One region of the Microbispora sp. KK1-11 genome, then DNA from elsewhere that is predicted to be linked to it. Evidence: riboswitches for the same ligand, from Rfam matches in the RefSeq annotation. Region 1 holds a riboswitch; the other holds the start of a gene.
The links. A riboswitch is a leader RNA that binds a small molecule or an ion and turns the genes downstream of it on or off. The one in region 1 is predicted to bind glycine.
Positions count from the first base shown of each region.

Region 2: it holds a riboswitch for glycine, as region 1 does, so the genes downstream of both, gcvT (glycine cleavage system aminomethyltransferase GcvT) here and gcvP (aminomethyl-transferring glycine dehydrogenase) in region 1, are expected to answer to the same signal.

Region 1 covers NZ_VIRJ01000008.1:207,076-211,944, forward strand. The annotation lists gene FLW16_RS14730 (bifunctional nuclease family protein) at 1-410, shown strand, start outside; gene FLW16_RS14735 (MerR family transcriptional regulator) at 566-1,183, shown strand; gene FLW16_RS46180 (hypothetical protein) at 1,385-1,531, shown strand; glycine riboswitch at 1,555-1,646, shown strand; gene gcvP (aminomethyl-transferring glycine dehydrogenase) at 1,829-4,654, shown strand; gene FLW16_RS14750 (hypothetical protein) at 4,746-4,869, shown strand, end outside.
Region 2 covers NZ_VIRJ01000007.1:131,136-136,004, forward strand. The annotation lists gene FLW16_RS13080 (DUF4240 domain-containing protein) at 1-477, opposite strand, end outside; gene FLW16_RS13085 (AfsR/SARP family transcriptional regulator) at 727-1,599, shown strand; glycine riboswitch at 1,731-1,828, shown strand; gene gcvT (glycine cleavage system aminomethyltransferase GcvT) at 1,967-3,058, shown strand; gene gcvH (glycine cleavage system protein GcvH) at 3,055-3,447, shown strand; gene FLW16_RS13100 (L-serine ammonia-lyase) at 3,472-4,845, shown strand.

The sequences.
Region 1 (4,869 bases):
TCCTGAAGGAGACGAGCGGTGATCGGTACCTGCCGATCTGGATAGGCATGACCGAGGCGACCGCTATCGCGTTGGCCCAGGCGGAGGAGCCGCCGCCCCGGCCGCTGACCCACGACTTGTTCCGTGACGTTCTTGAGGCCTTGGGGGTGCGGTTGCGCACCGTCAACATCGTCGCGCTCCGCGATGGAATCTTCTTCGCCGATCTGGTCTTCTCCAACGGCGTGGAGGTCAGCGCCCGTCCCTCGGACTCGATCGCGCTGGCGTTGCGTACGGGTGCGACGATCTACGCGAGTGAGGACGTGATCCAGGAGGCGGGCGTGAGCATGCCCGACGACCAGGAAGACGAAGTGGAAAAGTTCCGCGAGTTCCTGGACAAAATCACACCGGAAGACTTCGGCCGGGCGGGCTGACGTGCCGGACGATTTCGGGAGATTACGCTTCACGACGCGCCGGACGGGGTCGTTGACTGACGATGGCCCCGGTCCTACGGTGCAAGGGAAACCACGGTTGTAATTCACGAACCCCCAGATCAGACCGTGGGATGAGAGAAAGCCGGAGGTCCGCAGTGGCGGTCAGCAGCGGCGAGGGTAAGTCGGCCGGCCAGCACGACCCGGTTCGGCAGGCGGCGCGCGAGCGCGCCGGCGAACAGGGTCTGCTGTTCGACGAGCAGCCGACGGCGCTGCCCCAGGGCATCGGATACCGCGGCCCCACGGCGTGCGCGGCTGCCGGGATCACCTACCGGCAGCTCGACTACTGGGCCCGGACCGAACTGGTGCTCCCGACGATAAGGGCCGCCCAGGGATCCGGGTCTCAGCGACTGTACAGCTTCCGCGACATCCTCGTCCTGAAGGTCGTCAAACGTCTTCTGGACACAGGGGTCTCCCTCCAGCAGATACGCACCGCCGTACGGCATCTGCGCGACCGCGGCGTCAACGACCTGGCCCAGATCACGTTGATGAGCGACGGCGTGAGCGTCTACGAGTGCACGAGCGCCGACGAGGTGATCGACCTGCTGCAGGGCGGCCAGGGCGTGTTCGGCATCGCGCTCGGGCGGGTGTGGCGGGAGGTCGAGGGATCGCTGGCCGAGCTTCCGGGCGAGCGCGCGGAGGCCGCTCCGGATGCGGAGGGGGACCATCCGTCGGACGAGCTGGCCCGCCGGAGAAAGGCCCGCAGGACCGGCTGAGCGGATGCCCGGGCGGGCGCTTGCAGGGCGGCGACGCCGTCTTCGGCCCGAATGCGGCCCGCCGGATCATCGACTTCTTCGCGGCGGGGCCTCCCGTGCGCCGGCTCCTGAGCCCTTTCCCGAGCTCACCGCGCGTGAACGGGAGGTCCTCGACCTCATCGCGGCGGACGGTCCACCCCCGCGATCGCCCGGCACCTGGCCATCAGCGGCAAGACGGTCAGCAACCACATCGCCGCCATCTTCGCGAAGCCGGCGGTCGCCGACCGGGCCGAGGCCATCGTCCGCGCCCGCCGGGCCGGTCTCGGCGCCGATCTCGCGCCGGGTGCGAGTCGGGCGGATCCGGGGTAACGGGTAGAGTGGGACACGGCCGACGACCTCGTGCGGGAGAGACCCCTGGCTTACAGGGGCGCCGAAGGAGCAAACCTCCCCGGAATCTCTCAGGCATCCGTACCGCACGGACGAGGCGACTCTGAAAAGCAGGCCCGCCGGCCAGGCGGCGCCTCACCGAAGGGGAAAGCCGGGCTCGACGGCCCGGTGAAGCTCTCAGGTCCGATGACAGAGGGGGAGACCGCTTCACGACCGGCCGCGCCACGCAGGGCGACGGGCGGTCGCCGCAGGTCTCGACCCGCCCAGGAGGCCCCTGTCATGACCGATCGGTCCACGCTTCGCGATCTTTCCGCTCCGTCTTTCGCCACCCGTCATATCGGCCCCTCCGAGGCCGGCCGCGCCCGGATGCTGGAGGCCGTCGGCTACGAGTCGGTGGCCGACCTACTCGCCGTGGCCGTGCCCGAGGCCATCCGCACGCGCGGCCCGCTGAACCTGCCCGAGGCGGTGGGGGAGGCCGAGGCCCTGGCCGAGCTGCGCGCCCTCGCCGGCCGCAACCGGGTGCTGACCCCGATGATCGGCCTCGGGTACTACGACACGATCACCCCGGGTGTCGTCCTCCGCAACGTGATGGAGAACCCCGGCTGGTACACCGCGTACACGCCCTACCAGCCGGAGATCTCGCAGGGGCGGCTGGAGGCGCTGCTGAACTTCCAGACGGTCGTGTCGGACCTCACCGGCCTCGACGTCGCCGGCGCGTCCCTGCTCGACGAGGCGACGGCCGCGGCCGAGGCGATGACGCTGGCCCGGCGGGCGAGCAAGGCGAAGACCGACGTGTTCGTGGTGGACGCCGACGCGCTGCCGCAGACCAAGGCCGTGCTGGCGACCCGCGCCGAGCCGCTCGGCATCACGCTGGTGGAGTCCGACCTCGCCGGTGAGCTGCCCGAGTGCTTCGGGGTCCTCGTCCAGTATCCGGGCGCGAGCGGCCGGGTGACGTCCTTCCGCCCGGTCGCCGAGCGGGCGCACGCCCAGGGGGCGCTGCTGGTGGCCGCGGCCGACCTGCTGGCGCTGACCCTGCTGGAGTCCCCGGGCGAGCAGGGCGCCGACATCGCCGTCGGCTCCTCCCAGCGCTTCGGCGTCCCGCTGGGCTACGGCGGCCCCCACGCCGCGTACATGGCCGTCCGCGAGGGCCTGCAGCGGCAGATGCCGGGCCGCCTGGTCGGCGTCTCGGTGGACGCCGACGGCCGCGCGGCCTACCGGCTGGCCCTCCAGACCCGCGAGCAGCACATCCGGCGGGAGAAGGCCACCAGCAACATCTGCACCGCGCAGGTGCTGCTCGCCGTCATGGCGTCGATGTACGCCGTCTACCACGGCCCGGAGGGCCTCAGGAGGATCGCCCAGCGGGCGCACCGCCACGCGGCCGTCCTGGCCGCCGGGCTGCGCGAGGGCGGCGTGGAGGTCGTCCACGACGAGTTCTTCGACACCGTGCTCGCCCGCGTGCCCGGGCGGGCCGCCCAGGTCGTGGCCGCCGCCGCGGAGCGGGGCGTCAACCTGCGCCTGGCCGACGACGACCACGTCGGCGTCGCCTGCGACGAGAAGACCACCACGGACCACCTGCGGGCGGTCTGGGCGGCGTTCGGCGCGTCCGAACTCGTGGTCGAGGACCTCGACCGGGTGACCTCCGACGCGCTCCCGGCCGACCTGCAGCGGACCTCGGACTTCCTCACCCACCCGGTGTTCCACTCCTATCGGTCCGAGACGGCCATGCTGCGCTATCTGCGGCGGCTGCAGGACAAGGACATCGCGCTCGACCGCTCGATGATCCCCCTGGGCTCCTGCACGATGAAGCTCAACGCGACCACCGAGATGGAGCCGGTCACCTGGCCGGAGTTCGCCTCGATCCACCCGTTCGCGCCGTCGGAGCAGGCCGAGGGGTACGCCGAGCTGATCGCGACGCTGGAGGGCTGGCTGGCCGAGGTCACCGGCTACGACCGGGTGTCGATCCAGCCGAACGCGGGCTCCCAGGGCGAGTTCGCCGGGCTGCTGGCGATCAGGTCCTACCACCGATCGAGGGGCGAGGACGGGCGTGACGTGTGCCTCATCCCGTCCTCCGCGCACGGCACCAACGCCGCCAGCGCCGTCATGGCGGGCATGCGGGTCGTCGTGGTGGCCTGCGACGCCAACGGCAACGTCGACCTTGCCGATCTCGCCGCCAAGATCGACAAGCATCGCGACGCGCTCGCCGCGATCATGGTGACCTACCCGTCCACCCACGGGGTGTACGAGGAGACGATCGTCGAGATCTGCGAGCGGGTGCACGAGGCCGGCGGGCAGGTCTACGTCGACGGGGCCAACCTCAACGCGCTGGTGGGCCTGGCCAAGCTGGGCGAGTTCGGCGCGGACGTCTCCCACCTGAACCTGCACAAGACCTTCTGCATCCCGCACGGCGGCGGCGGCCCCGGCGTCGGCCCGGTGGCGGTCAAGGCCCACCTCGCCGAGCACCTGCCGGCGCACGTGTCGGCCGCGCCGTACGGCTCGGCGGGCATCCTGCCGATCTCGTGGGCGTACGTCAGGATGATGGGCGCCGACGGGCTGCGGCAGGCGACCGAGCAGGCGATCCTGTCGGCCAACTACCTGGCCCGGCGGCTGGCGCCGCACTACCCGGTGCTGTACACCGGCAGGGACGGCCTGGTCGCCCACGAGTGCATCGTCGACCTGCGCCAGATCACCAAGGAGACCGGTGTCACGGTGGACGACGTGGCCAAGCGCCTGATCGACTACGGCTTCCACGCGCCCACGATGTCGTTCCCCGTCGCGGGGACGCTCATGATCGAGCCGACCGAGAGCGAGGACCTGGCCGAGCTCGACCGCTTCGCCGACGCGATGATCGCCATCCGGGACGAGATCGCGAAGGTGGCGTCGGGAGAGTACGACAAGACCGACAACCCGCTCCGCAACGCCCCGCACACGGCCGAGTGCCTCACCGCCGACGAGTGGACCCACCCGTACTCGCGGGCGGTGGCCGCCTACCCGGTGCCCGGCCTGCGGGACGACAAGTACTGGTCGCCGGTGCGCCGCATCGACCAGGCGTACGGCGACCGCAACCTCGTCTGCTCCTGCCCGCCCCTCGAGGCGTACGAGGACTGATCAGTTGGGTATGTCGGCCCCGCCCGGCGGCCGGTCTCGTTAAGATCGCGGTGATCGTTTCTCATCACCTGCGACCATGCGAGGCCCCTGTATGACGGCCATCGATTCCGGGCGGCGGTCCGACCGGCTCGACCACGCGCGCCGGCTCGCCGAAAGCGGCGACCTCGACGGCGCGGCCGCGATCTTCGCGGAACTCGCCGCGGACGAGGACGCGC
Region 2 (4,869 bases), on a different contig from region 1:
CCAGGCCGAGCCCCGGCGTGTGTCGTACCACCGGCCGTCCACCGGCAGCCCGGACAGCAGGGAATCGAACTCCTCGTACCAGTCCAGGCCCGCGACGTCCCACAGCACGGTCGCGACGGCGTCCACGAGCAGTTCGGCCTCACCCGCGTCCCACTCCTCGTCCTCTGCCGCCGCCGGATCGGCGAGCACGGCCTCGTATCGCTCTCGCCCGGCGGCGACCATCGCGTACAGCAGGTTCTCGTACGCGTCTCCAACCAGCGGGATCGGCGGACCGCCATCGTCACTGACGTCGGGGACCGGACGCACCTCCAGAGCCAGTGCGGTCAGCGCGCGTGCCTTCGCAGCGAGATGCGCGCAGAAGGCCTCCACCTCCTCCGCGCCCAGCGACGATAGGCGTTCGCCCAGCAGATCGGCGCCGTCTTCGTCGACCACCCCGTCGAGCATGCCGACCAGCTCCCAGAAAACCTCGTCCGTCATAAGCCGTACCTCCCCGGGCCGGCGCCGCACCGCGCCGCTCATCGCGTAATCGGCGTCACACTCTCACGCCGCCGGCAGGGGCAGTCGGCGAGAGCTTGATCTGTAACCGATTTCATTTAGGTTATCGGCGTATCGGCGCGCACCGGGGCCGGGCATTGCGGTCATCAGAGCGGCGTTTATGGGCTCCGGAGCAGCCGACATAGAAACGACGCATTTTTGACTCAAGCCGCCGGAGAGAGATATGGTCAAATGGCGATCAAAGCCGCGTCGTCGGCGCGTTCACGCTGCTTTCGTGCGAGGGGAACCGTGTTATACGCCGTGCTCGGACCGTTCCTGGCCATGAAACCCTCAGGGGATGTCATCGCCGGGCTCGCCCCGAGGCACCGGCAACTTCTCGCGCTGTTCCTGCTCAATCCGAATATCGCGGTTCACCGGGACCGGCTCATCGATCTGTTGTGGAATGGCCGTCCCACTAAATCGGCGCCGCGGAATCTTACCACCTACATCGCACAGGTGCGGCGGCGGCTCTCGCCACGCGACCCCGACCTTTCTCCGCTGCACACCGTGGACGGCGGCTACCTTCTTTCCGTCCCGCCGGGATCCGTGGATGCTGCAGTATTCAACCATTTCGCGGCCCAGGGCAGAATCGCTCGCGAAAATGGTGATTACCACAATGCGGCGAGGATGTTCGAGAACGCGCTGAGCCTGTGGCGGGGCGACGCCCTGCTCGCAATGCGGCATGTGGACGAGCTCTCCGCGTGGGCCGACCGGCTCGACGAGGACCGGCGCGCGGTGACCGAGGACCTCTTCGACGTACGGCTGGCGCTCGGGCACCATCACGAGATCGTCGGCGGCCTGGCCCAGTGGGCCCGGCGCCACCCGCTGCGCGAACGGCCGCACCGGCAGCTCATGCTGGCGCTGCACCGGTCGGGCCGCACCCACGACGCTTCGGCGTCCTACCAGCGACTGCGCCGCACCCTGGTCGACCGACTCGGCACCGAGCCGTCCCCCGACACGCAGGCGCTCCATCAGCGGATCCTGACCGGCGACGACCTTCCGTCCACCCTGATGCGCCTCCGCGCGGGGCATCGGCCGCCGTGCGACTCCAATCACGCCGTGTGACGGAGCTCTCAAGCTCGCGAGAGCCAGGACGACCTCGCCGACCTGGAGACGGGATACCCCGATCGGGGAAATCGGGGCGATCCAGCCGGTTACGGGGATGGCGGCGAACCACTAGGCTTGCAGCACACCGGTGATCCCGTGCGGGAGAGCGTCCTGGCATCCGGTCAGGGCCCCTGAAGGAGCAAGCCCTCCCCGCGAACCTCTCAAGGCAAAGGACCGTGCGGGCCAGGTGACCTCTGGAAAGAAGGCCGGAAGGCCTCGCCGAAGGTGAAAGTCCGGCAAAGATCGGACGAAGCTCTCAGGCGCCGATGACAGAGGGGGAGGATGCCCGATAGTCAAACGCAGCATCCGTCCTTCCGAGGTGCGCATGTCCCGATCCACCCCGCTCCGCGGGGTCCACGAAAGTCTCGGTGCGACCCTGACCGACTTCGCGGGCTGGCAGATGCCCCTGCGCTACGGCAGTGAGTCCGCCGAGCACAACGCGGTGCGCACGGCCGCGGGGCTGTTCGACCTGTCCCACATGGGGGAGATCTTCGTCGTCGGCGCACAGGCGGGCGAGGCGCTCGACCGCGCTCTCGTGGGGCACCTCAGCGTCCTCGCGCCCGGCCGCGCCCGCTACACGATGATCGTGAACGAGACCGGCGGCATCCTCGACGATCTCATCGTCTACCGCCTCGACGAGGACCAGTACATGGTCGTCGCCAACGCCTCCAACTACGCCCTCGTCGCCCGTGAGCTCGCGGACCGGGTCCGGGGCTACGACGCGCGGGTGACCGACCGGTCGGACGAGTACGCGCTGGTCGCGGTGCAGGGCCCGCGCAGCGCCGAGATCCTGGCCGCGCTGACCGACGCCGACCTCGACGATCTGAAGTACTACGCCATCGTCCCCGGCGTCGTCGCGGGCACGCCCGTCCTGATCGGGCGCACCGGATACACCGGCGAGGACGGCTTCGAGCTTTTCGTGCTGAACGAGCACGCCGTGCCGCTGTGGAACGCCCTCGCCGAGGCGGGCAAGGACGCCGGCCTCGTCCCCGCCGGGCTGTCGGCCCGCGACACGCTGCGCCTGGAAGCCGGCATGCCGCTGTACGGCAACGAGCTGAGCGCGGCGATCACGCCTTTCGACGCGGGACTCGGCCGGGTCGTCCGGTTCGACAAGCCCGGCGACTTCGTGGGTAAGTCCGCCCTCGAACGGGCAGCGGAGAACGGCACCAGGCGACGCCTGGTCGGGCTGGTCGCGCGCGGCCGCCGCGTGCCCCGCCACGGCTACCCCGTCACCCGGGAGGGCGCCGTCGTCGGCGAGGTGACCAGCGGCGCCCCGTCGCAGTCCCTCGGCCGCCCGATCGCCATGGCGTACGTCGACGAGAGCGCCCTGGAGAAGGGCGGCCTGGCCGTGGACATCCGGGGCAGCCAAGAACCGGTCGACGTCGTCGATCTGCCTTTCTACAGGAGGAGCAAGTGAGCACCATTCCGGACGACCTGAGCTACACCAAGGAACACGAGTGGGTGGCCGGCATCGAGGACGGCCTCACCGTGACGGTGGGCATCACGGCGTACGCGGCCGAGCAGCTCGGCGACGTGGTTTACGTGGAGGTGCACACGGAGGTCGGCTCGACGGTCGCGGCCGGCGACGCGGTCGGCGAGGTGGAGTCCACCAAGTCCGTGAGTGACATCTTCGCGCCGGTCGGCGGCGAGGTCGTCGAGATCAACGCCGCCGTCGTGGACAACCCCTCGCTGGTCAACTCCGACCCGTACGGCGAGGGCTGGCTGTTCCGCGTGCGCGTGGAGGAGGAGCCGGAGGACCTGCTGTCGGCCGCGGAGTACACCGCGCTGACCTCCGGCGAGTCCTGACAGGTAACTGAGAGGCGACGGTCAATGGCGATCAGCGTCTTCGACCTGTTCAAGGTGGGGATCGGGCCGTCCAGCTCGCACACGGGCGGCCCGATGGCGGCGGCGCACAAGTTCGTCCGCGGTCTGCACCAGGACGGGCTGCTGGAGAAGGTCACCCGGGTCGAGGCCATCCTGTACGGCTCGCTCGGGCTGACCGGCAAGGGCCACGGCAGCGACAAGGCGGTCCTGCTGGGCCTGTCCGGCGACAAGCCCGAACTGGTCGACGTCGACACCGTCGACGAACGGCTGGCGGCGATGCGGGCGAGCGGCACGGTGACGTTGTACGGCGTGCACGAGATCCCGTTCGTGGTCGGTGAGCACCTCGTCTTCGAGCGCAAGCTGTCGCTCCCCCACCATCCGAACGGCATGCGGTTCACGGCGTACGCCGACGACACGGTGCTGCGCGAGAAGGTGTACTACTCGGTCGGCGGCGGCTTCGTGGTGGACGAGAACGCCACCGGCGCCGACCGGATCAAGCCCGACGACACGGTGCTGCCGTACGCCTTCACGACCGCGCACGAACTGCTCGCGCACTGCGCCGAGACCGGCCTGTCGATCTCCGGCCTGATGATGGAGAACGAGAAGGCCTTCGGCCGTACGGAGGAGGAGATCCGGGCCCGCCTGCTGCACCTGTGGGCGGTCATGGCCGAGTGCGTACGGCGCGGCACCAGCCGCGAGGGCGTCCTGCCGGGCGGGCTCAAGGTGCGCCGCCGGGCCCACCAGCTGTACCGGCGGCTGCAGGGCGAGCCCGACGGGACCGACCCGCTGCGGGCGATGGACTGGGTCACGCTGTTCGCGCTGGCCGTCAACGAGGAGAACGCGGCGGGCGGCCGGATCGTCACCGCGCCGACCAACGGCGCCGCCGGCATCGTCCCGGCCGTTCTGTCCTACTACATGCGCTTCCTCCCGGGTGCCGACGAGGACGGCGTCGTCCGCTTCCTTCTCACCGCGGGCGCGATCGGCGTGCTGTTCAAGGAGAACGCCTCCATCTCCGGCGCGGAGGTGGGCTGCCAGGGCGAGGTCGGCTCGGCCTGCTCGATGGCGGCGGCGGGCCTCACCGAGGCGCTCGGCGGGACGCCCGAGCAGGTCGAGAACGCCGCCGAGATCGGCATCGAGCACAACCTCGGCCTGACCTGCGACCCGATCGGCGGGCTCGTCCAGATCCCGTGCATCGAGCGCAACGCCGTCGCCTCGATCAAGGCGATCGCCGCCGCCCGCATCGCGCTGCGCGGCGACGGCCGCCACTTCGTGTCGCTGGACAAGGCGATCAAGACGATGCGCGACACCGGCAGGGACATGCTCGACAAATACAAGGAGACCTCGCGCGGCGGCCTCGCCGTCAACGTCATCGAGTGCTGAACCTCGCGTCGCCGGCGAGCGCCA